3 regions of the Thioalkalivibrio sp. ALE28 genome follow, and region 2 is predicted to be linked to each of the others. Evidence: predicted binding sites of a transcription regulator. Region 2 holds the regulator's gene; each other region holds the start of a gene.

Region 1 (7,130 bases), on a different contig from region 2:
GCCCAGGCCCTGCACGGTCAGTGCCAGCCCGGAGTCACTGCCCACCGCGACGCTTTCCACGCGGGCATCCAGAAAGGTATCCACGGCCTCCGACTGGGTCCCGGAGCGGGCCGTGGCCTTGAATTCGTAGACGCCCGGTGGCGCGAAGGTGCCGTCGTCGCGCATGCCGTCCCAGGTGAACTCCTGCAGGCCGCTGCCGGCAGCGCCCATATTCATGCGGCGAATGCGCTCGCCATTCGGGCTGTACACGTCGATCTGCAGCTCTTCGGTGGCGCGCTCCAGATCGACCGCGCCGTTCACCCGCCCGTCGGGCCCCAGTTCGCCAAACTCGACGGGCACCAGTACATCCTTGCCAACCAGCGAAGCCGCCTGCAGCGTCTGGTTCTGCCCCAGGGACTGCGCCAGCTTCTCGAAGGACTTGGACAGCTGCTCGATGCCGGTCACGGTGGAGAACTGCGCCATCTGGCCGAGGAAATCACCGTTATCCATCGGCTCCATCGGGTCCTGGTTCTCCAGCTGGGTGGTCATCAGCTTGAGGAAGTCGGACTGCCCGAGGCGGTCCATCTCGCCTTCCGGCTTCTTCTCCGGGCGCGACAGGCCGAGGCGATCCAGCAATTCGGGGGAAATCTGTGTCATGGCGGGCTCCTCTAGCCTTGGCCGATCTGCAATGTGCGCTGGAGCAGCTGACGCGAGGTCTCCATCACCTCGACGTTCGCTTCGTAGTTGCGCGAGGCGGACATCATGTTGGCCATCTCCTCGACCACGCTGATCGCCGGGCGGAAGATGTAGCCCTCCTCGTTCGCCTGCGGATGGTGCGGCTCGTAGTGGGCCTGTGGCGGGGCCTGCGACTCGGTCACGCCGGCCACCCGCACGGACGTCGCCGCACCATTCGGGTTGGCCTGATCCATCACGCTCTGGAACAGCACCTGCTTGGCGCGATACGCTTCGTCCGGGTTGGTGGCGGCGGTGTTCGCGTTGGCCAGATTCGAGGCGACGGTATTCAGGCGCACCGACTGCGCCGACAGCGCCGAAGCCGAGGTATTGAACAGACTGAACATGTTGCTCACGACATCGATCTCCCGATCAGGCCCGCGTTAACGGTCGCCCCTCAGGGCTTCGCGGATGCCGGAGACCCGGCGATTAAGGAATTCCAGACTGCTCTGGTACTGGATCGCGTTCTCGGCAAAGGCGGCACGTTCCATCTGCGGATCCACCGTGTTGCCATCCAGGGACGCCTGCGACGGGACGCGATAAAGCGCCTCGGCCTGCCCGTTCATCGCCCCGGCATTGGGGTCGATATGCGCCGCCTGGCTACGCGCCATGGGCAAGTGATTGCCGCTCCCCGCCGCGGACTCGAGCACCGCGCGAAAGTCGATATCGCGCGCCTTGTAGTTCGGGGTGTCCGCATTGGCGATGTTGGAGGCCAGCAGCTCCATGCGCTGGGCGCGCACGTTGACCGCCTGCGGCAGGATGCCCATCGCCTTGTCGAGAGAGAGACTCATCGTTTCCGTCCTGTCCGCCCGTGGCGGACCCTCGCTACCAGAACCGGGACGCAGCCATTGCGGCCCTTTGCGAGGAGACCGATGCAATCGCTATGCCAGCGACGGGAATCCGTCTCGGCTGGGGACGCCCTTAGCGGGAAACGTGGGAAGGGGGCAATTCGAGTCGCGGCCGCATTGCGCGGGCGTTTCGGACCTGGCGGCCCTGCGACGGAGGGGCGTCAGGATTTGAGCCGGAGGACCGAGCCGTAGTCGGTGCGAACCGTCTCGAAGGCCTTGGTGTACGGGCCGGCCGTCTCCGAAGCGCCAAGAAACAGATAGCCGCCCGGATTCATCTGCCGGGCAATACCGTCAAGAACCTGTCGCTTGGTCTCGCCGGAGAAATAGATCAGCACGTTGCGGCAGAACACCAGGTCGAACTTGCCCAGTGCCGCGTAGCTGTCGATCAGGTTGAGCTTCTGAAAACGACAGCGCCGCTGCACCTCGGGAACGACCTTGTGGCCGTCCGTCACGGTCTCGAAGAAGCGCGCGCGGCGGCTCTCGCTCAACCCGCGCACAATACTCAGGCCGTCGTAGACCGCCCGCCGGGCGTCATCCAGGATCTTCTCCGACAGGTCCGTCCCCAGGATGGATACCGGCACCTTGCGCGGGGGGCGGGATTCCTCCCACTCGGAGACGACCATGGAGATGCTGTAGGCCTCCTGGCCACTGGAACAGCCGGAAGACCAGACCTTGATGCTGCTTCCCTTCGCAGCCAGCTCCGGCAACAACACATGCCGGAGGATCTCGAACGGAAAGCCATCGCGAAACCACGAGGTTTCGTTGGTCGTCATCGCGTCGATCACACGGGTGCGCAGCCGCGGATTCGGGGCTTGCCGCATCGCGTGCAGGAGCTCCGGCACGCTCTTGAAGTCGAACTCGTCGAGCAGCCGGGACAGTCGGCTCGACACCAGATACTGACGGCTGTCACCCAGCACCAGGCCGCAGCAGTCCTGCAGGAAGCGGGAAAACTCCTCGTAATCGCGGGAATCGATCACCGGTTCATCCCCGAGCACAGTCCATGGTGATTAGCATCCTGATGACGAGTCCTTGACAGCGGCGCCCGCGCCACGAAACGCAGGGGGAATCCCCGGTAGCGGGTTTCAGTATACGGTGTCGCAGGCGGGACACGACACTGGGCCCTTGTCGGCCATGTGACGCCGCCCCGGCCTTGCCGGGCGGCAACCCCGTTCCCCCCGGCGGTCATTCGACCTGTTGATCCTCGCGCCCGGTCTGGTCGAGCACCGCGTTGGCCAGTTCGTCGGGGTTGAATTTCGAGAGAAACGCATCGGCCCCGGCGCGCTTGACCATGTCGGTATTGAACTCGCCGCTCAACGAGGAATGCAGCAGCACCTTCAGATCTTTCAGGGCGGGATTGTCCCGGATCCGCGCCGTCAGCGTATAGCCGTCCATGCGTGGCATCTCGATGTCCGAGATCACCAGCTCGATCTGGTCGCGAACCGGGCCCTCCCCGGCCTTCTGCTCCAGGAAGTCGAGCGCCTCCTGACCATCCTTGAAAACCTCGTATTCGAACCCGAGACCGCGAATCGCCCCCTCGATCTGCTTGCGCGCCACGACCGAGTCGTCAACGATCACGACCTTGCTCCCCCCCGCTGGCGTGGCGTCCGCTCGGATGGACTCGGAGACCTCGGTCGGCAGAGGATTGACGATCGAAAGCACCCGTTCCACGTCGATGATCTCGACCAGCTTGTTGTCGATCTCGGTGACCGCGACCAGGAAGGACTCGCGCCCCGTACCACGCGGAGGGGACTTCACGTCCTGCCAGTTCACATTCACGATCCGGTCCACGGCCGACACCCAGAACCCCTGAACCGAACGGTTGAACTCGGTGACCACCACCTTCTGGTCGCCGCTGTCGCTGGCACCGGCCGCGCTGCGCAGGCCCATGGCGCGCGCCAGATCGATAATCGGCACCGTGCCGCCCCGCAGCGTAGCCACACCGCGCACCACACTCATCGACCCCGGGATCTGGCGCAGCGGCGGCGACGGGATCACCTCGCGCACCTTGAACACGTTGATTCCGAAGGTCTGTGATCCACCCAGTTGGAACAGCAGCAGTTCCATCCGGTTCTGACCCACCAGCTGCGTTCGCTGGTTCACATCGTCAATGAATTGACTCATGGTGCTGCTCTCCTTGTCCCGCGCCCATCTGCCGCGAGCCGCTCCCGGGAGCTCAGTGTGCACCGCGCACCCCCGGGCTGTCATTTGCAATCGCCTGTATGCGCCTTCTGGCGCCGCTTCCCAGGGATAACGGCATTGAACGCCGGGCCTTGAGTCGGGCACCGCCCGGACAACTGGCATCAAACCTGCATAGCTTCGGGTCCGCGAACGGACGCGGCAGACCCGGGGTATTCCCTCGGGCGGCGAGGACCGGCATATGCATCCACATACAACCTGTACATCACGCTGCATCCCCATGGGGCTCATGGCTCTCGTGGCGTGGTTCGCGCTCTCCGTGCCGGCCCACGCCGAGATCCACCCCGTTGCGGAGATCCGCGCGGCCGCGGAACAGTTTCTGTTGCAGGAGCTGGACGCCGAACATAGCGACGACATCAATATCGAGATCGGCCAGCTCGACAACCGGCTCCGGCTGGCCTACTGCCATGACGGACTCAACGCCCGTTTCCCGCCCGGCGGCCGCCGCGACGGCAATACCGCGATCCACCTTCAGTGTGCGGGCCCGGTCACCTGGCAGCTGTATGTCCCGGCCACGGTGGAACGTTACGCTCAGGTGCTGGTGGCCAGTCGCAACCTCCCTCGCCAGCACACGCTGACCAGCGGCGATCTGCGCTTCCAGCGCATCGAGACGTCACGCCACGCGGGCAGTTATCATGAAGACAAGTCGGCCCTCATCGGTCAGCAGACCCGGCGCAGCATTCGTCCGGGCCAGATCATCGGCACACAGCACGTCACCCAGCGCGAGATCGTCAGCCGCGGCCAGCGGGTCACGATCCTTGCCGAAAACGGCTCGATCGCCATCCGCATGCAGGGCGAGGCCCTGGAAAACGGCAGCCTCGGGGACCGCATCCGGGTCAAGAACACCTCGTCCGGGCGCGTGGTCGAGGGCGAAATCCAGCCCTCCGGGCACGTCCGGGTGACACTTTGATGCCGACTCTGTGATCGGTGTTACAAAAACCACCGCCACAGGGCTACAGTTTCAGCACACGCGGCCGTAAACACTTGCAGCACAGTTACAACGACAGGACGGCACAATGGATATCAAGGGCCTCAATACGAACAGTCTGCGCCCCGACGGCCAGAGCTCCACGGTCAAGGGCCGCGAGGACTCCAGCGGCGCGCCCAACCGGGCGCAAGGGTCGGATAGCGCCGCGACCACCGGTAACGATTCGCTTACCCTGACCGGCGCCGCCCAGGCGATGAGTTCGGCCGCCAGCGCCGGCGAGAACGCCCCGTTCGACGCGGCGCGTGTGGCCGAGCTGCGCGAGGCGATCGCCAGCGGCAACTACCCGGTGGACAACGAACAGCTGGCCGACCGCATGATCGACCTCGAGCGCCTGCTGCGCTAATCACGGACCTCACCGATGAACACCGACACGCGCCATCGCCTGCTGCGCTCCCTGGAAACCTCGATCCGGCTGGCCCACCAACTGGAAGAGGCCCTGATCCAGGAGACCCGCGCGGTCGAGGCGCGCACCCCGGAGACCCTGCAGGAGGTCGTGGCAACCAAGCAGGGGCTGCTGCAGGAACTCGAGACCGAGACCCGCCAGCAGCGCGCTATCGCCGAGGCCGCGAGCGAGTCATTCACACCCGAGGGCATGGCCCGCCTGCTCTCGCGCATGGACGACGGTGCCGTCCTCAACGATCACTGGCAGGCCCTGCGCCAGTCCATCGAGCGCTGCAACACCCTCAACCAGGGCAACGCACGCCTGATCGATCGCGATCGCCAGCGCGTGGAGCTCTCCATGCAGATCCTGCGCGGCGAAGAGGCCGGCCCGGCGGCGACCTACGACCCCTACGGGCGCACCCGCCCCAACACCCGTGGCGGACGCCGTATCACACAAGCCTGATGCAGCTTATTCGCACCGATGCTGGCATTTCGGATGCTCGACCAGTACCTTGCGTCCTCACACCCAGCTAACGTCACGGACGCATGGACGAAACCGACTACACGGTCGACAAGCCGGACCGGATCGCCGGCATTCTCAAGGACCTGGACCACAAGCTCACCCTGGTCAGCGTCCGGCTCGACGCCGACGGCCCGCTGTACACTTCGGCCCTGGTCCGGCTGGACCCCGCCGCGAAGGAACTCTTTCTCGACGAACTGAATCCGCCGCGCGCGCACCAGCATGTCACCTCCGGTATGCCCCTGCGGGTATTCGCCGCGCTGCGCGGCGTGGCCGTACGCTTCTCCACCACCGTGGCCCGTATCGAACATGAAGAAGGCGGCGCCCTGTACGCCTGCCCCTACCCCGAAACACTGGAGCATCTCCAGCGCCGCGAAACCTTCCGCGTTCACATCCCCATGGCCCAGCGCCCGCAGATCGAACTGCGCGCGCCCGGCTGGAAGGACCCGGTCATCGGCGAGCTCGTCGATCTCTCGGGCCAGGGCATGTGCATCGAGCTGGCCACGGCCACGCTCGACACGCTGGAGACCGGCACCACCCTCGCGTTCACCAATCTGCTGCTCCCCGACGTCAGTGAGCGGCTCTCGGGCGACCTGCGCCTGGCCAACCGGCGGCGCAGTACGCGGGAGGGCTACGAATACGCCGGCTTCGAGATTGTCGGGATGACCCAGTGGCTGGAGCGCCAGACCAACCTCGCCTTGCTGCATTACCAGCGCGAGGCGCGTCGCCGCTCGATGGAATAGACCCGCCCGGACAAACTCGGACGTCAGACACAAAAAAGGCCGCTACAAGCGGCCTTTTTGATGCTTCCCGTTTGGTCGGGACGGCAGGATTTGAACCTGCGACCCTCTGCACCCCATGCAGATGCGCTACCAGACTGCGCCACGCCCCGAAGCCGCGAACTATATCCGATTCCCCGCCGTCACGAAAGCACCCAACACCGTCAAAGCGAACCGAGCGCCCACCACGGCACACGGCTGTTTAGTTCACCACAGAGTGCACGGAGGACACAGAGAAACGCGAGGGAACGGAAGGCATCGATGGATGCCGGATTCGGAGGACGGAGTGGGCCCGATAGGGCGCAACCCGCCACCCGTTAAGGCGTTCGGCCAGACCACATACCGACACCCAGGGTAGTTATCCGCGGTCAGGCCCTAACGATCTTCTCCGTGAACTCTGTGCCCTCTGTGGTTCAAAAGGCCTTTCTGAACACGGGTGCCGGGAAGGTCAGGCGCGGAGCGTGCGCAGTACGGACTCGAGCTCGGAGATGGTGTCCTGGATGATCTGCTGGGCCTGCTGGCGATCGCCCTTCGCCTCATCACCGGAGAGCTTCTGGCGGGCCCCATTGATCGTGTAGCCCTCCTCGTACAGCAGAGCCCGGATCTGGCGGATCAGGATCACGTCCTGGCGCTGATAGTAGCGGCGGTTCCCGCGGCGCTTCACCGGCGCCAGCATCGGGAATTCCTGCTCCCAGTAGCGCAGCACG
Region 2 (7,130 bases):
CTGGCGGATCAGATCCGGCAGCAGCGGCAGCGGGAGGTTGTCCACACAGAAATAGCCCGCGTCCTCCAGGGTGTGCAGGGCGACGGTCTTGCCGGATCCGGACAGACCGCTGACGATCAGCAGGCGCATGACGGCCTCAGCCCTCCGGGTCCGGGTTAGGGACGGTCGTGGCGGGCACGGCCCGGTGGTAGGGCGGCTCCTCGGCCTCGCCGCTCATCTGCCGCCGCTGGCGGGCGCGCAGGTCATCCCCGGCGATGTAGCCCTGCATGTGCAGCATGTGGTTGCGCACGGCGGCCTCGATCATCACCGCGATGTTGCGACCCGGCGCCACCGGGAGGCTGATCAGCGGGATCCGCAGGCCAAGGATGTCGATCTCGCCGCGGCGCCCGTTCAGCCGGTCGTCGGGCACCGGCGAGGGTTCACCGTGATCGCGCAGGTCGATAATCAGTCGCAGGTACTTGCCGCCCTTGATTGCGGAGTCGCCGTACATCGCGCGGATGTTCAGCACCCCCAGGCCGCGCACCTCGAGCAGGTCCTGGAGCAGGGCCGGGCAGTGACCGCGCACGATGTCGGGGGCAATGCGCGCGAACTCGGGGGCATCGTCGGCGATCAGGCGGTGCCCGCGCGAGATCAGCTCCAGCGCCACCTCGCTCTTGCCGACGCTGGAGGCCCCGCTGATCAGGACGCCGATGCCGAGGATCTCCATGAACACGCCATGGCGCACTTCGAAGTGCGCCAGACGCTGCTGCAGGAAGTAGCGCAGCAGCGCGATGATCTCGTGGCTGCTGGTGCTGGAGCACAGGATCAGCGGCAGCGCCTCCTGCGGGGCATGGGGCATCTCCGAGAACGGGCAGGTGTCCTCGGCGAAGATCACCGCGGTGGTGCCGGTGCGGGCCATCTCCAGGATCAGGTCGTTGCGCTGGTCGTCGCTGAGGCCGGCGATGTAGCGGGCCTCGAAGTCCCCGATGACTTGGATGCGGTTGGGTCGGATCAGGTTGAGGTGGCCGGCCAGAGGCAGGTCATCCCCGTCCTCGCCGACCAGCTTGCGGTCGGGGGCGGCGTGCTCGCCATGCACGAAGCGCAGATCCAGGCGGTTGCCCATAGCCTGGATCAGGCTCTCCACGTTGATGTCGCGGGCAATCCCGCCTTCGCCCAGTGCCTCGTTCATGAGCAGGGCCGGCGGGGATCGGTGGCGTGGCAGGGTGCGGGGCGCACGGGATCAGCCCTCGCGGAAGCGGCGGACGAGTTCCTGTTCCAGGCTGGCGGCATCGCCGGCCCGGCGCAGGGCGGCAATGGTGTCCGGTTGCGAAAGCCCGCGCGCCAGCTGGGCCAGCAGGTCGAGGTGATCGCTGGTGGCGGCCTCCGGGACCAGCAGGGCGATCAGGATGTCGACCGGCTCGTGGTCCATGGCGTCAAAGTCGACGCCGCTCTCCAGGCGCAGGACGGCCACGCGCGGAGCCTCGAGATCGGCCAGGCGGCCATGGGGGATCGCAACCCCATGGCCCAGGCCGGTGGAGCCCAGCTTTTCGCGCGCGGACAGGGCCTCGAAGATCGCGGTGCTGCCCGGTCCGCCGGCATCACCGCCGCCGGCGAGGAGTTCCGACAGGGCCTCCAGGGCCCGCTTCTGACTGGAGCATTCCGGCTCCAGGCGGATGCGCTCGGCGGTGATCAGCTCGGCAATGGACATGGGTCAGGAGGCCTGCTCGCGGTTGCGCTGGGCGCCCTCGGCCCGGTGATGATCCTTGACCTTTTCCTTGTGCTTGATCAGCTGGCGGTCGACCTTGTCGATCAGCGCGTCGATGGCGGCGTACATGTCCTCGTGGGAGGCCTCGGCGTGGATGTGATTGCCGCTGACCTGGAGATTCGCCTCGGCCTTGTTGAACTGGTTCTGGGTCTTCTCGTGGGTCAGCACGACGTGCACGTCGATGACCTTGTCGAAGTGGCGCTCCAGCTTCGCGAACTTCTCGTTGACGTAGTCGCGCAGGGCGTCGGTGAGGTCCACATGGTGGCCGGTCAGGTTGATCTGCATGGTCGGGACTCCTTGGTTACTTGTGGCCGGTGGGCATGGAGGCCATCTGCCGGCGTTCGCTGGATGAAGGGATCTGCATCGCCTCGCGGTACTTGGCTACGGTGCGACGCGCCACATTGATGCCCCGGTCCGCCAGGATCTGGGCGAGCCGGGCATCGCTGAGCGGCTTGTTCGCGGGTTCGTCGTCGATCAATTCGCGAATCATGGCACGGATGGCGGTGGCGGAACACTCGCCACCGTCGTTGGTGCCGACGTGGCTGGAAAAGAAATACTTGAACTCGAAGACCCCGCGCGGGGTGTGCATGTATTTCTGGGTTGTGACCCGGGAGATGGTCGATTCGTGCATCTCCAGGATCTCGGCGATATCGCGCAGGATCAATGGCTGCATCGCGACCTCGCCGTGTTCCAGGAAGCCCTGCTGGCGATGGACGATCGCCTCAGCGACGCGCAGCAGGGTGTCGTTGCGGCTGTGCAGGCTCTTCAGGAACCAGCGCGCCTCCTGCAGCTGGTCGCGCATGAAGGCGCTGTCGCGGGCATCCGATACCTGGCGCACCATGCCGGCGTAGAGGTCGTTGATACGGATGCGTGGCGCGATCTCCGGGTTCAGCTCCACGCGCCAGCCCTCCGGGGTGTGGCGCACGTAGACATCGGGCACCACGTATTCGGAGGTGGCGGCACTGATCTGCGCGCCCGGCCGCGGGTTCAGGGTGCGGATCAGGTCCAGGGCGCGCGCCAGTTCGTCCGGGTCGCGCACACCCGACTGGCGTTGCAGGGCTTTGTAATCCCGCTTGCCCAGGCTGTCCATGCCGTGTTCCAGGATCGCCCGGGCGGCCTCGCGGGCGGGGGCGTCCGGGGCCAGTTCGCGCAGCTGGATCTCCAGGCATTCGCGCAGGTCGCGCGCGCCCACGCCCAGCGGGTCGCATTGCTGGATCCAGTGCAGGACCGCCTCGACCTCGTCCACGCCGACGGGTTCGTCCTCGCCGCGGCTGATGGTCTCGGCCAGGGTCTCGAGGTCGCCTTCGAGATAGCCATCGGGGCTGATCGCGTCGATCAGGGCCGCGCCGATGCGCTGGTCGCGCGGGGTCAGGTGGCTCAGGTGCAGCTGCCACAGCAGGTGGTCCTGCAGGCCCTCGCCGTCATCGTCACTGGTGTTCTCCAGTGGGTCGCGGTCATCCACGCCCTTGGGGGCGGGCGGCGGTTCGTAGATGTCGTCCCAGCGGCTGTCGGTGGTGAGCTCCTCGGGAATCACGTCATCGCTGGTGGTAGTGGCCTCCATGCGGTCGCCTTCCACCACCTCGCCCTCCGCGTCCAGGCGCTCGGCCCCGCCCATGTCGTCCTCGTCTTCCACCTGTTCCAGCATGGGGTTGCTCTCCAGCGCCTGCTGGATCTCCACCTGCAGCTCGAGCGTGGACAACTGCAACAGGCGGATCGCCTGCTGCAGTTGCGGGGTCATGGTGAGCGTTTGACCCAGCTGAAGATTCAGGCCGGGTTTCAGCATTGGCTGTGCGGGTCGCGGGTGACCATAAGAGCGATCTTAAATGCTGCCTCGTGGTTTGTGCACCGGCGCGGGTTGTGCGCGTGCCGGAATCACAGGCGGAAATTCTCGCCGAGATAGACCCGGCGCACCTGGGGATCGGCCAGTAGCTCGTCGGGTGTCCCGGCGGCCAGCAGGCGCCCCTCGCTCAGAATATAGGCCCTGTGGCAGATCCCGAGGGTTTCGCGCACGTTGTGATCGGAGATCAGAACCCCGATGCCGCGCGCTGCAAGGTGGCGAATTACATCCTGGATATCGCCCACCGAGATCGGGTCCACCCCGGCAAAGGGCTCGTCCAGGCAGATGAATTGCGGGTCACCGGCCAGGGCCCGCGCAATCTCGGCGCGCCGACGTTCGCCGCCGGACAGCGCGATCCCGGGGCTGTGGCGCACGGTCTCGAGCTGAAACTCCTCGATCAGGGCGTCGCCGATACGCCGGCGTTCGTGGCGGTCCAGGCCGGGGCGCAGTTCCAGCACGGCCTGCAGGTTGTCCCACACGCTCAGGCGGCGAAAGATCGAGGCCTCCTGGGGCAGGTAGCCGAGACCGGCGCGGGCGCGCACGTGGATGGGCGCGCGGGTGATGTCGTGCCCGCCCAGGGTGATGCGCCCGGCGTTAGGGCGGATCAGCCCGACCAGGCTGTAGAAGCAGGTGGTCTTGCCGGCGCCGTTGGGACCCAGCAGGCCGACCACTTCACCGGGTGCGAGGTCGACATCCATCTGGTCGAGCACGGTGCGCTGGCCGTAGCGCTTGGTCAGTTCGCGCCCGATCAGGCGATCACGGGCCTCGGCGGGTGCCGGCGCCGGGCTGGTGGCGGGTGCGTTCATTCGTCGTCGCGTGGCTGGATGGTGATGCGTACGCGTTCGCTGTCGTCCTCGCCGCGTTCGGCCTCGATCACGTCGGTGGTCAGGTCGTAGGTGATGCGCTTGCCGCGCGCCTCTTCGCTGGCGGTGATCACATGGGCCTGGTCGGTGAGGATCATGCGGTCATCGTTCAGCAGGTAGTCGATGCGCAGCGCGGTGGCGATGCGCATCTCGCCGGTCTCGGGGTCGGGGGATTCCAGGCGGGCCGGCTCGCCGTGGGCCTCCATCTCGTAGGGGCGACGATCCCGGGTGCGCACGTAGACCGTGTCGGCCTCCAGCGTCATGTCGCCGCGGATCACGATCACGTCCCCGGTGTAGGTGCCCAGGCCCTGGCGTTCGTCCATCTCCGCGTGGTCGGCGGTGATCTCCACCGGCAGCGAGGGTCCCGACCCCTGCTGGCCCAGGGCCGGCGTCGCCAGCAGGGCGGAGAGGAGGCCGGCCGCCGCAAGCAGGCCCGGCAGGCGGCGGCTATTCGGGATCGGGGTCATGCGCGGGGTCCTCCTCGCTCGCCTCGCTGTAGAGCGAGTACACGTCATGGAACAGCTCTATGGTATCCGCTCGCGAGTCCACGCGCAGGCCGGTGCCGCGCTGGAACAGCCCGGGCTGGTTCAGGGTGGAGAGGGCGTCCGAGGTGGCGACCATGGTGTCTGTGGCGATGCGTACATCCCGCGAGTCGATGACCGTCTGCACGCGTTCGCCGAGGGCTGGTTGTACGCCGTGGGTGGGGCCGACCAGGTCCAGGGTTTCGTCAGCCGGGCGGTGCAGGGCCGCCGGGGCGGTCCAGCGCCATTCGATACCGCCATCGGCGAACAGGTCGAGTTCCGGGTCATCCACCCACTGCGGCCCGTCGCGGCCGAATTCGCGCAGTCGGGTGCCCTGCAGCCGGTGGGTCCGCTCACCGTCGTCGCTGGTGGCGTGCAGCGTGAATCCGTCGATCTGCAGGGTCACCTCGCCCTCGGGCGGGGTGACCTCGGCGGTTGCGGGGCTTGCGCACGCCAGCGTGAACAGGACCAACGGCGGCGCCAGACCGTACCGGTTGCGTCTCCGCCGGCTCATCCGTTCAGGTAGGTCTCGAGCAGGGCGTCCAGCCGGTCCTGCGCGGCCAGCAGCCCCTCGCAGGCCTCGCGCACGGCGCCGCGCCCGCCGTGGGCCTCGGTGACCCACTGGGCGTGGCGGCATACCAGCGGGTGGGCGTCCCCGACCGCGATCCCGAGCCCGACCCGCTGCATGGCCGGCAGATCGACGATGTCGTCGCCCATGAAGGCGGCTTCCGCCGGGTCATGGCCGGTGCGCTGCAGCAACTCGTGCAGGGCCTCGCCCTTGTCGCGGCGGCCCTGGATCAGGTGCTCCACGCCCAGGTCCCGCATGCGGTGTTCGACCACCCCGGAGGTGCGCCCGGTCAGGATGGCGATGTCGAGGCCGCCGTCCAGCGCCAGGCGGATCCCGTGGCCGTCGCGGCTGTTGAAGGCCTTGTACTGCTCGCCGCCATCGCCCAGGAACAGGCTGCCGTCGGTCAGCACGCCGTCCACGTCCAGGATAAGCAGGCGTACGGCCTGCTGGCGGGTGCGCAGGGTCGCGGCATCCAGGTTCATCAGGCCACCCCGGCGCGCAGCAGGTCGTGCATGTTGATCACGCCGACCAGGCGCTGGTCGGCGTCGGTGACCGGCAGGGCGTTGATGCGCCGGCTCTCCATGGTCTCGAGTGCCGTGACCGCCAGCCAGTCGGGCTGCGCGGTGTGGCCGCCGGTGGTCATCGCCTCGCCGATGGTCAGGCCGTCCAGGCTGTGCCCGGCATCCAGGGTGCGGCGCAGGTCGCCATCGGTGAACACGCCCTGGATGCGGTCGTCGGCGCCGGCCACGATCACCAGCCCGAGGCCCTTGCGGGTGATCTCGAACAGGGCGTCCTTCAGCGGGGCCTCCGGCGTGATGCGCGGGATCGCGTCGCCGGTATGCATGATGTCGGCGACATGCACCAGCAGCCGCCGGCCCAGCCGGCCGCCGGGGTGCGAGCGGGCGAAGTCGTTGGCGGTGAAGCCGCGTGCATCCAGTACCGCGACCGCCAGGGCGTCGCCCATCGCCAGCGCCGCGGTGGTGCTGGAGGTGGGGGCCAGGCCCAGCGGGCAGGCCTCGCGCTCGACACTGACATCGAGGTGCACGGTGGCGTCGGCGCCCAGGCGCGAGCCGGGGTTGCCGGTCATCGCGATCAGCGGCACGCCCAGGCGCCGGATCAGCGGCAGGATGGTGAGGATTTCGTCGGTCTCGCCGGAGTTCGACAGCGCGATGACCACATCCTCGCGGGTGATCATTCCGAGATCGCCATGGCTGGCCTCGCCCGGGTGCACGAAGAACGCGGGGGTGCCGGTGGAGGCCAGGGTCGCGGCCAGCTTGCTGCCAATGTGCCCGGACTTGCCCATGCCGGTGACGATCACGCGCCCCTTGCACTCGAGGATGCAGCGGCAGGCCTCGAGGAAGCTGTCGTCGATGCGCCGGGCGAGGTTGTGCACGGCCTCGGCCTCGTCGTTGAGGACGGCCAGGGCCAGGTTGCGGGTGGTTTCGGGGTTGAAGTTCATGCAGTTGCCGTAATTCCCAAATAGACAAGGTAGCTTGCGAAGGCGACGAGGAGAAGGGCGCCCTGCCAGCGCAGGATCTGTCCCCGGCGGCCCAGCGCGATCAGGAACAGGGCCACCGTCAGTGCCAGCATCACGGGA
Region 3 (7,130 bases), on a different contig from region 2:
CAGGAGCAGGGCGAGGAGCTGGGTCTTGTCGCCCATCTCGGCGATGGCGACGATGACGGTAGAGACGAGCAGGGCTTCCATGACGGTCTTCCGGGCCGGGTGGGTGGGCAAGACACGTGACATCGCACCACCCACCCGGCCACGGATCGGGGCGCCATGCCACAGGTCTCGCGGGGCCCGGTGCCGCATCGGCGGCGGGGCTGTCTGCACCACGGTCCTCCGGGCGGAGGATCGAATCTGTTGATGCAGACCCCGGTGAGGCCAGGCCACCCGGGTCGCTACTCCCCTGAAGCTGACCGGATTCTAGTCATCCCGGTCCGCGCGGGCAAGGACGATCGCGGCTCCGGGCTGCGCCGCTGACGAGGCTTGGGTAGCATGCGCGCGATGAAACGCTTCCTTTACTGGGTCGATCGGGCCCCCCTTTGGCTGTTCGCACTGCTGGTTGCGACCGTCGGCCTGGCCCCCTGGACCCCCGAGCCGCATGTTGCGGAGAAACTGCGCTGGCTGTTCGCCGGTGAGCTGACGCGGCTACCGGACATTCTTGACCTGGTCCTCCACGCCACACCGTGGCTGTTGATGGCCTTCAAGCTCTACCGCAACAGCGTCACGGCCCGCGGCACCCCCTGACCCGAGTGTTTCCCCGCCGCTTGTGGGAAATCGACGCCGCGATCACCGGCCGCTACCGTTTTCGCACCTTTTCAACCCCGGGAGACTCCCATGCGCTTTATTGTTGCCGTCACCGCCGGTACCGACGACCCGACCCGCGCCACGCTTGGCATGATCGCCGCCAATGTGGCCAAGCAGCAGGGCCACGATGTGACCGTCTGGCTGCAGGGCGAGGCCGTGAACATCGCCAACCGCAACGTGTACGACAAGATCGTTGGCCACAACATGCCGGCAATGAAGGACATCGTGGATTCGCTGGTGAGTGAAGGCGTCCCGTTCTGGGCCTGCGAGGCCTGCGCCAAGGGTCGCGACGTCGGCGAGCACAACTTCCTGCCGAACGCCGAGATGGCCGGCATGGGCCACTACGTCCAGGCCGTCGCCGAGTTCGACCGCTCCATGAGCTTCTGATCGGCCGTGCCGTTCCGCGGGCGGGGCGTGATGCCCCGCCCGTTTTTGTTTGTACCCCCGCTGTCAGTCGGTCGAACTGGCACATCGCATGCTTGTTTGTTCCGGGAGTGATTCACGGACGACGAGCATGACCCAGAACACATCCCCGAATTCTTCCCTCGAAGAGTCCATTGGCGATTTCCTGGTCGCCTCGCGCAAGTGCGAGGTGGTGAGCCTGGAGCGCCTGCTGGAGGCGGTGCAGCTGGTCGGGCGCATCCGCGCGCTGGTGCATGCCCTGCAGCGCGAGCGCGGGGCCTCCAGCCTCTGGATCGGGTCCGGCGGCCAGCGCTATACCCGCGAACTGGAGCAGTACCGGGCCGAATCGGACGCCGCCGCGGCCGCGTTCCGCGAGCACCTGGATGGCTGGCTGGCCCCGGACGCCTGCGCCCATGGCCGCAGTCGGCTGCTGGGGCGCATGGCGCTGGCGCTGCATGGCCTGTCCGGCCTGGGCAGCCTGCGCGAGGAGGTCCTGGAGCTGACCCTGAGCCCGATGGACTCGACCCGCGGCTTCAGCGAGCTGATTCGCGCCCTGATGGCCCTGGTGTTCGAGGCTGCGGATTCGGCGACCGATCCCGAGGTCTCGCGGGCCCTGGTGGCCCTGCTGAACTTCATGCAGGGCAAGGAACTGGCAGGGCAGGAGCGCGCGATCGGGGCCGCCGGGTTTGGCGCCGCGAACTTCGAGCCCGAACTGCGCCAGGCGCTGGTCCATCGGATCGATGCCCAGGAACGGGCGTTCCGCATCTTCTCCGAGTTCGCGGCACCGGCGGCCTGTGCCGCCTGGCGCGAGCTGCAGACGGCGGCCTTCGCCGCCGACATCGAGCGTCTGCGCCGCCGGGCCTGTACCGAGGCCTCCGGGCACCACGACCCCGCCCGGGCCGAGGAATGGTTTGCCTGTACCACCGCGCGCATCGACGCGATGAAGGAGATCGAGGATCTGCTGGAGATGCACCTGAACGAGTGCTGCTCGGCACGCATCACGGCGGATCGCGCGGACCTCGGCGCGGTGCGTGACCGGGTCGCGCAACTCGCCGAGTCGGAACTGCGCGACAGCGTCCCGTATGCGGTGTTCTTCGGCGCGCCGGAGGGCCTGGAGCCCGCGCAGGAGGAGGGCGATGCCGCACTCAACGTACCGATCGTCGGACACTCGGTGATGGACTTGGTGCAGCGCCAGGCGGCCCGGCTGCAGTCGGTGGAGGATGAACTGCATGCGGCACGCCAGGCCCTGGCCGAGCGCAAGACCATCGAGCGTGCCAAGGCGCTGCTGATCCAGCACCGCGGCCTCAGCGAGGACCAGGCCTACAAGCTCCTGCGCCAGACGGCGATGAACCAGAACCGGCGCCTGGCCGAGGTCGCCGAGGCGACCGTCGCGATGTCCGACCTGCTGGGCAAGGGCGGCCTGTAGCTAATACGCGGGGAAAGGGATTCCGCCCCTGTGGGAGCGGGCTTGCCCGCGAAGCCCCTGCCAGTGTCCGCGACTGGCAGGGGCTTCGCCGCCAGGGCGGCTCCTACAGGTTGTGCACCAGCGCGGTTCATCTGCACCGCAAGCGCGCCCCAGTATGGTGCCTTGCGGATCGTCTCCCGGACGCCGGGTTTTCCGAAAGCGTTCGACTCCATACGGCGAACCATCCGATTTTCCCGCGCCATGGCGCGATTGTTTCTGGCGGGGTCGATTAGCAACGGCTAATTGGCATACCTCCTGCAGGAGTATGGGCAAGACGAGCCAATGGCGGTTCGTCGCCTGACAACAGGGAGACCCGGTGACCGGGTCCTCCCACGGGACTGGACAAAGGCGTCCATCACCCGGCTGCACAAGCGGCCGGGCTGATGCGACGCCTTTTTTCGTTTTTGGGATGTGTTTGCTGACAAGGGGAGTGAATCCGCAATGACCGATCATACGAATGACACGAAAAAGACCTCCGGCCTGTCGCGCCGGCGTTTCCTGGGCGGTATGGCCGCCGGGATCGGGGCGACCGCGCTGGGCGTTTCCGGGGCCGCGCCGTGGGGCTATGCGAAGGCCGGCAACGGCAAGCCGGAGACCACCGAGGCGAAGCTGGGCTTCATCGCGCTGACCGATGCCGCGCCGCTGTTCATCGCGTTGGAGAAAGGCTTCTTTGCCGCTCACGGCATGCCCGACGTGCAGGTGCTGAAGCAGTCCTCCTGGGGCACGGTGCGCGACAACCTGGAACTGGGCTCGCGCCGCGGCGGTATCGACGGCTCGCACATCCTGACGCCGATGCCCTACCTGATCCACCGCCGCGGCACGCCGATGACGATCCTCGCGCGGCTGAACCTGGCCGGGCAGTGCATCTCGGTGGGTGACGAGTACGCGGACCTGAAGGTCGGCACCGACACCACCGAGTTCAGGGGCGCGCTGGCGGAGAAGGACGCCGGCGGGGATGACATCCGCGCGGCGATGACCTTCCCGGGCGGGACCCATGACCTGTGGATCCGTTACTGGATGGCCGCCGGCGGGATCGACCCGGATCGCGACATCGCCACCATCGTCGTCCCGCCGGCGCAGATGGTCGCCAACATGCGCGTCGGCTCCATGGACACCTTCTGTGTCTGCGAGCCCTGGAACATGCAGCTGATCAACCAGGGCATCGGCTACACCGCGAACACCACCGGCGAGCTCTGGCACAACCACCCGGAAAAGGCGCTGGGGATGCGCGCGGACTGGGTGGAAGCCAATCCGAATGCGGCCCGCGCCCTGACCATGGCGGTGATGGAGGCGCAGATGTACTGCGAGGATCCGGCGAACAAGGAAGAGGTCGCCGAGATCTGTTCGCGCCGGCGCTACATCCACGCCCCGTACGCCGACATCATCGATCGCATGCAGGGGAACTTCGACTACGGCACCGGCCGCGTGGTCGAGGACCACCCCGACCAGATGCGCTACTGGAAGGACCAGGCCTCCTATCCCTTCAAAAGCCACGACCTGTGGTTCCTCACCGAGGACATCCGCTGGGGTTACCTGCCGCCGGATATCGACATGCAGGCCCTGGTAGACGAGGTCAACCGCGAGGACATCTGGCGCGAGGCGGCCGCCTCGCTCGGCATCGATTCGGCCGACATCCCCGAATCCACCTCGCGCGGCCAGGAAACGTTCTTCGACGGCAAGGTCTTCGACCCGGAAGACCCGCAGGCCTACCTCGACAGCCTGGAGATCAAGGCGATCGCGTCCTGACGCGGTGGCCCGCCGACACCTGCACAGACGATTCAAGAGGATTCGATGATGAGTGCCATTCTCGATCGCAACATGACCTTCGGCGCCGGGCGCGAACGCCCGGCGGCCGCGGAGACCTCCACGGCCCCGGTGGCCCGCTCGACCCCGCCGTCGGCCCGTTCCGGCGGTGCCCCGCCGCCCGACCCCGGGCTCTGGGGCCGGCGTATGCGTCACGCGGCCACCGTGGTGCTGCCCCCGGTGATCGTGACCGCGATTTTTTTGTTTCTGTGGGAAATGATGACGTCCTCCCAGGGAGCCGTACTGCCCGGCCCGAGTCAGGTGATCTCCGACACCTGGGAACTGATCGTCAATCCGTTCTATGACTACGGCGGCAACGACGTGGGTATGGCCTGGCAGCTGCTCGCCAGCCTGGAACGTGTGGCCTACGGCTACGCCCTGGCGGTGGTCGCCGGGATCGGTCTCGGCGTGCTGGTCGGCCAGTCCACCTGGGCGATGCGCGGGCTGGACCCGCTGTTCCAGGTGCTGCGCACTGTACCGCCGTTGGCCTGGCTGCCGATCTCCCTGGCTGCCTTCCAGGCCAGCAACCCGTCGGCCATCTTCGTGATCTTCATCACCGCGATCTGGCCGATCATCATCAACACCTCGGTCGGCATCCGGAACATCTCGCAGGACTACGTGAACGTGGCCCGCGTGCTGCGTCTGAACGGCTTCGAGTACTTCACCAAGATCATGCTCCCGGCCGCCGCGCCGTATGTCTTCTCCGGTCTGCGCATCGGCATCGGCCTCGCCTGGCTGGCGATCGTTGCCGCCGAGATGTTGATCGGCGGGGTCGGCATCGGCTTCTTCATCTGGGATGCCTGGAACGCCTCCATGCTCAGCGACATCGTGCTGGCCCTGGTCTACGTCGGCCTGGTCGGGTTCTTCCTCGACCGTCTGGTCGCGATCGTCGGCAACTGGGTCACCCGCGGCACGCAGGCCGGCTGAGCCGGCCCCCTCAAAGGAGAATCATCATGACCAGCTATCTCTCCATCGAACACGTCCACAAGACCTTTGGCGAAGGCCCGACGGCCAGCGAGGTGCTGCGCGACGTCGACCTGCACGTGGACCGCGGCGAGTTCATCTCCATCATCGGCCACTCCGGCTGCGGCAAGTCGACGGTGCTCAACATCGTCGCCGGGCTGCTGGAGACCAGCACCGGCGCGGTGATCCTGGATGGCAAGGAGGTCAGCAAGCCGGGTCCGGATCGCAGTGTCGTGTTCCAGAACCACTCCCTGCTGCCCTGGCTGACCGTGCGCGACAACGTGGCGCTGGCGGTGGACAAGACCTTCAAGGGCACCAAGTCCGCCGCCGAACGCCGCGAGTGGATCCTGCAGACGCTGGATATGGTCGGCATGAGCCACGCGCTGGACAAGCGCCCGGACGAGATCTCCGGCGGCATGAAGCAGCGCGTGGGCATCGCCCGGGCGCTGGCGATGGAGCCCAAGGTCCTGCTGATGGATGAACCCTTCGGCGCGCTGGATGCGCTGACCCGGGCGCACCTGCAGGACGAGGTGATGCGCATCCAGTCGGAGCTGGGCAACACCGTGCTGATGGTCACTCACGACGTGGACGAGGCGGTGCTGCTGTCCGACCGCATCGTGATGATGACCAACGGCCCGGCCGCGACCATCGGCGAGATCCTGGAGATCGACCTGCCGAAGCCGCGCGAGCGCCTGGCGATGGCCGACAACGCGCAGTACAACCACTACCGGGCCGAGGTGTTGCGCTTTCTCCACGAGCGCCACAAGAACCCCGAGTCGGAGGCCGCGTGATGGATACCGCGAACAACAGGCCGCGGCTGGTCCTGATCGGCAACGGCATGGCCGGAATGCGCACGGTCGAGGAGTTGCTGAAGCTCAAGCCGGACATGTACGACATCACCGTGTTCGGTGCCGAGCCCTGGGGCAACTACAACCGCATCATGCTCTCGCCGGTGCTGGCGTCGGAGAAGACCGTCGACGAGATCATGCTGAACGACGATGCCTGGTATGCCGAGCACGGCATCACCCTGCACAAGGGGAGGCGCATCGAGGGGATCGACCGCGTGAACCGGCGGGTGATCACCGAGGACGGCACCGAGGCGCCCTATGACCGCCTGCTGCTGGCGACCGGATCCGATCCGGTGATGATCCCGGTGCCGGGGCACGAGCTGGAGGGCGTGGTCGCCTTCCGCGACATCCACGACGTGGACGCGATGCTCGCGGCCAGCCGCGCACACCAGCATGCGGTGGTGATCGGCGGCGGCCTGCTGGGCCTGGAGGCCGCCAACGGCCTGATGCGCCAGGGCATGGAGGTCACCGTGGTGCACCTGATGGACCACCTGATGGAGCGCCAGCTGGATGCCGAGGCTGCCGGGATGCTGCGCAGCTCGCTGGAGGAACGCGGCATGCGTTTTCGCATGGCGCACCAGACCGAGGCGATCCTGGGCGAGGACCGCGTCACCGGCGTGCGCTTCACCGACGGCAGCGAGATCGAAGCGGATCTGGTGGTGATGGCGGTGGGCATCCGCCCGAACACCGCGCTGGCCGAGTCCGCCGGGCTGCACTGCGAGCGCGGCGTGGTGGTAAACGACACCCTGCAGACCTATGACCCGTCGATCTACGCGGTCGGCGAGTGCGTGCAGCACCGTGGCGCCACCTACGGCCTGGTCGCGCCGCTGTGGGAGCAGGCGAAGGTCTGCGCCAACCACCTGGCCGAGTACGGCATCGGGCGCTACGAGGGCTCGATGACCTCCACCAAGCTGAAGGTGACCGGGATCGACCTGTTCTCCGCCGGCGACTTCACCGGCGGC

What was found. Region 2 encodes sigma-54, which starts transcription at its own class of promoters, with help from an activator protein. Its sites were predicted from a motif close to TGGCANGNTNCNTGCTT; they were not measured.
Region 1: flgA (flagellar basal body P-ring formation chaperone FlgA) is a predicted target of sigma-54. The motif match lies at 3,855-3,871, and genes of this name have one in related genera.
Region 3: D105_RS0107200 (CmpA/NrtA family ABC transporter substrate-binding protein) is a predicted target of sigma-54. The motif match lies at 2,799-2,815, and genes of this name have one in related genera.

The regions. Positions count from the first base shown of each region.
Region 1 is NZ_KB898096.1:167,022-174,151, forward strand. Features, by position in the region: gene D105_RS0105855 (flagellar hook assembly protein FlgD) at 1-636, opposite strand, end outside; gene flgC (flagellar basal body rod protein FlgC) at 648-1,067, opposite strand; gene flgB (flagellar basal body rod protein FlgB) at 1,095-1,502, opposite strand; gene D105_RS0105870 (protein-glutamate O-methyltransferase CheR) at 1,721-2,536, opposite strand; gene D105_RS0105875 (chemotaxis protein CheV) at 2,742-3,680, opposite strand; gene flgA (flagellar basal body P-ring formation chaperone FlgA) at 3,976-4,665, shown strand; gene flgM (flagellar biosynthesis anti-sigma factor FlgM) at 4,772-5,086, shown strand; gene D105_RS0105890 (flagella synthesis protein FlgN) at 5,102-5,587, shown strand; gene D105_RS0105895 (flagellar brake protein) at 5,671-6,387, shown strand; tRNA gene D105_RS0105900 (tRNA-Pro) at 6,460-6,536, opposite strand; gene D105_RS0105905 (MerR family transcriptional regulator) at 6,872-7,130, opposite strand, start outside.
Region 2 is NZ_KB898099.1:79,404-86,533, forward strand. Features, by position in the region: gene rapZ (RNase adapter RapZ) at 1-129, opposite strand, end outside; gene hprK (HPr(Ser) kinase/phosphatase) at 137-1,168, opposite strand; gene D105_RS0108420 (PTS sugar transporter subunit IIA) at 1,220-1,687, opposite strand; gene hpf (ribosome hibernation-promoting factor, HPF/YfiA family) at 1,691-2,029, opposite strand; gene D105_RS0108430 (RNA polymerase factor sigma-54) at 2,046-3,527, opposite strand; gene lptB (LPS export ABC transporter ATP-binding protein) at 3,617-4,387, opposite strand; gene lptA (lipopolysaccharide transport periplasmic protein LptA) at 4,384-4,911, opposite strand; gene lptC (LPS export ABC transporter periplasmic protein LptC) at 4,892-5,437, opposite strand; gene D105_RS0108450 (HAD family hydrolase) at 5,476-6,015, opposite strand; gene D105_RS0108455 (KpsF/GutQ family sugar-phosphate isomerase) at 6,015-6,992, opposite strand; gene D105_RS0108460 (calcium/sodium antiporter) at 6,989-7,130, opposite strand, start outside.
Region 3 is NZ_KB898098.1:17,055-24,184, reverse strand. Features, by position in the region: gene D105_RS0107220 (TMEM165/GDT1 family protein) at 1-81, opposite strand, end outside; gene D105_RS0107215 (hypothetical protein) at 385-627, shown strand; gene D105_RS0107210 (DsrE family protein) at 718-1,074, shown strand; gene D105_RS0107205 (nitrate regulatory protein) at 1,202-2,515, shown strand; gene D105_RS0107200 (CmpA/NrtA family ABC transporter substrate-binding protein) at 2,996-4,300, shown strand; gene ntrB (nitrate ABC transporter permease) at 4,349-5,284, shown strand; gene D105_RS0107190 (ABC transporter ATP-binding protein) at 5,311-6,111, shown strand; gene nirB (nitrite reductase large subunit NirB) at 6,111-7,130, shown strand, end outside.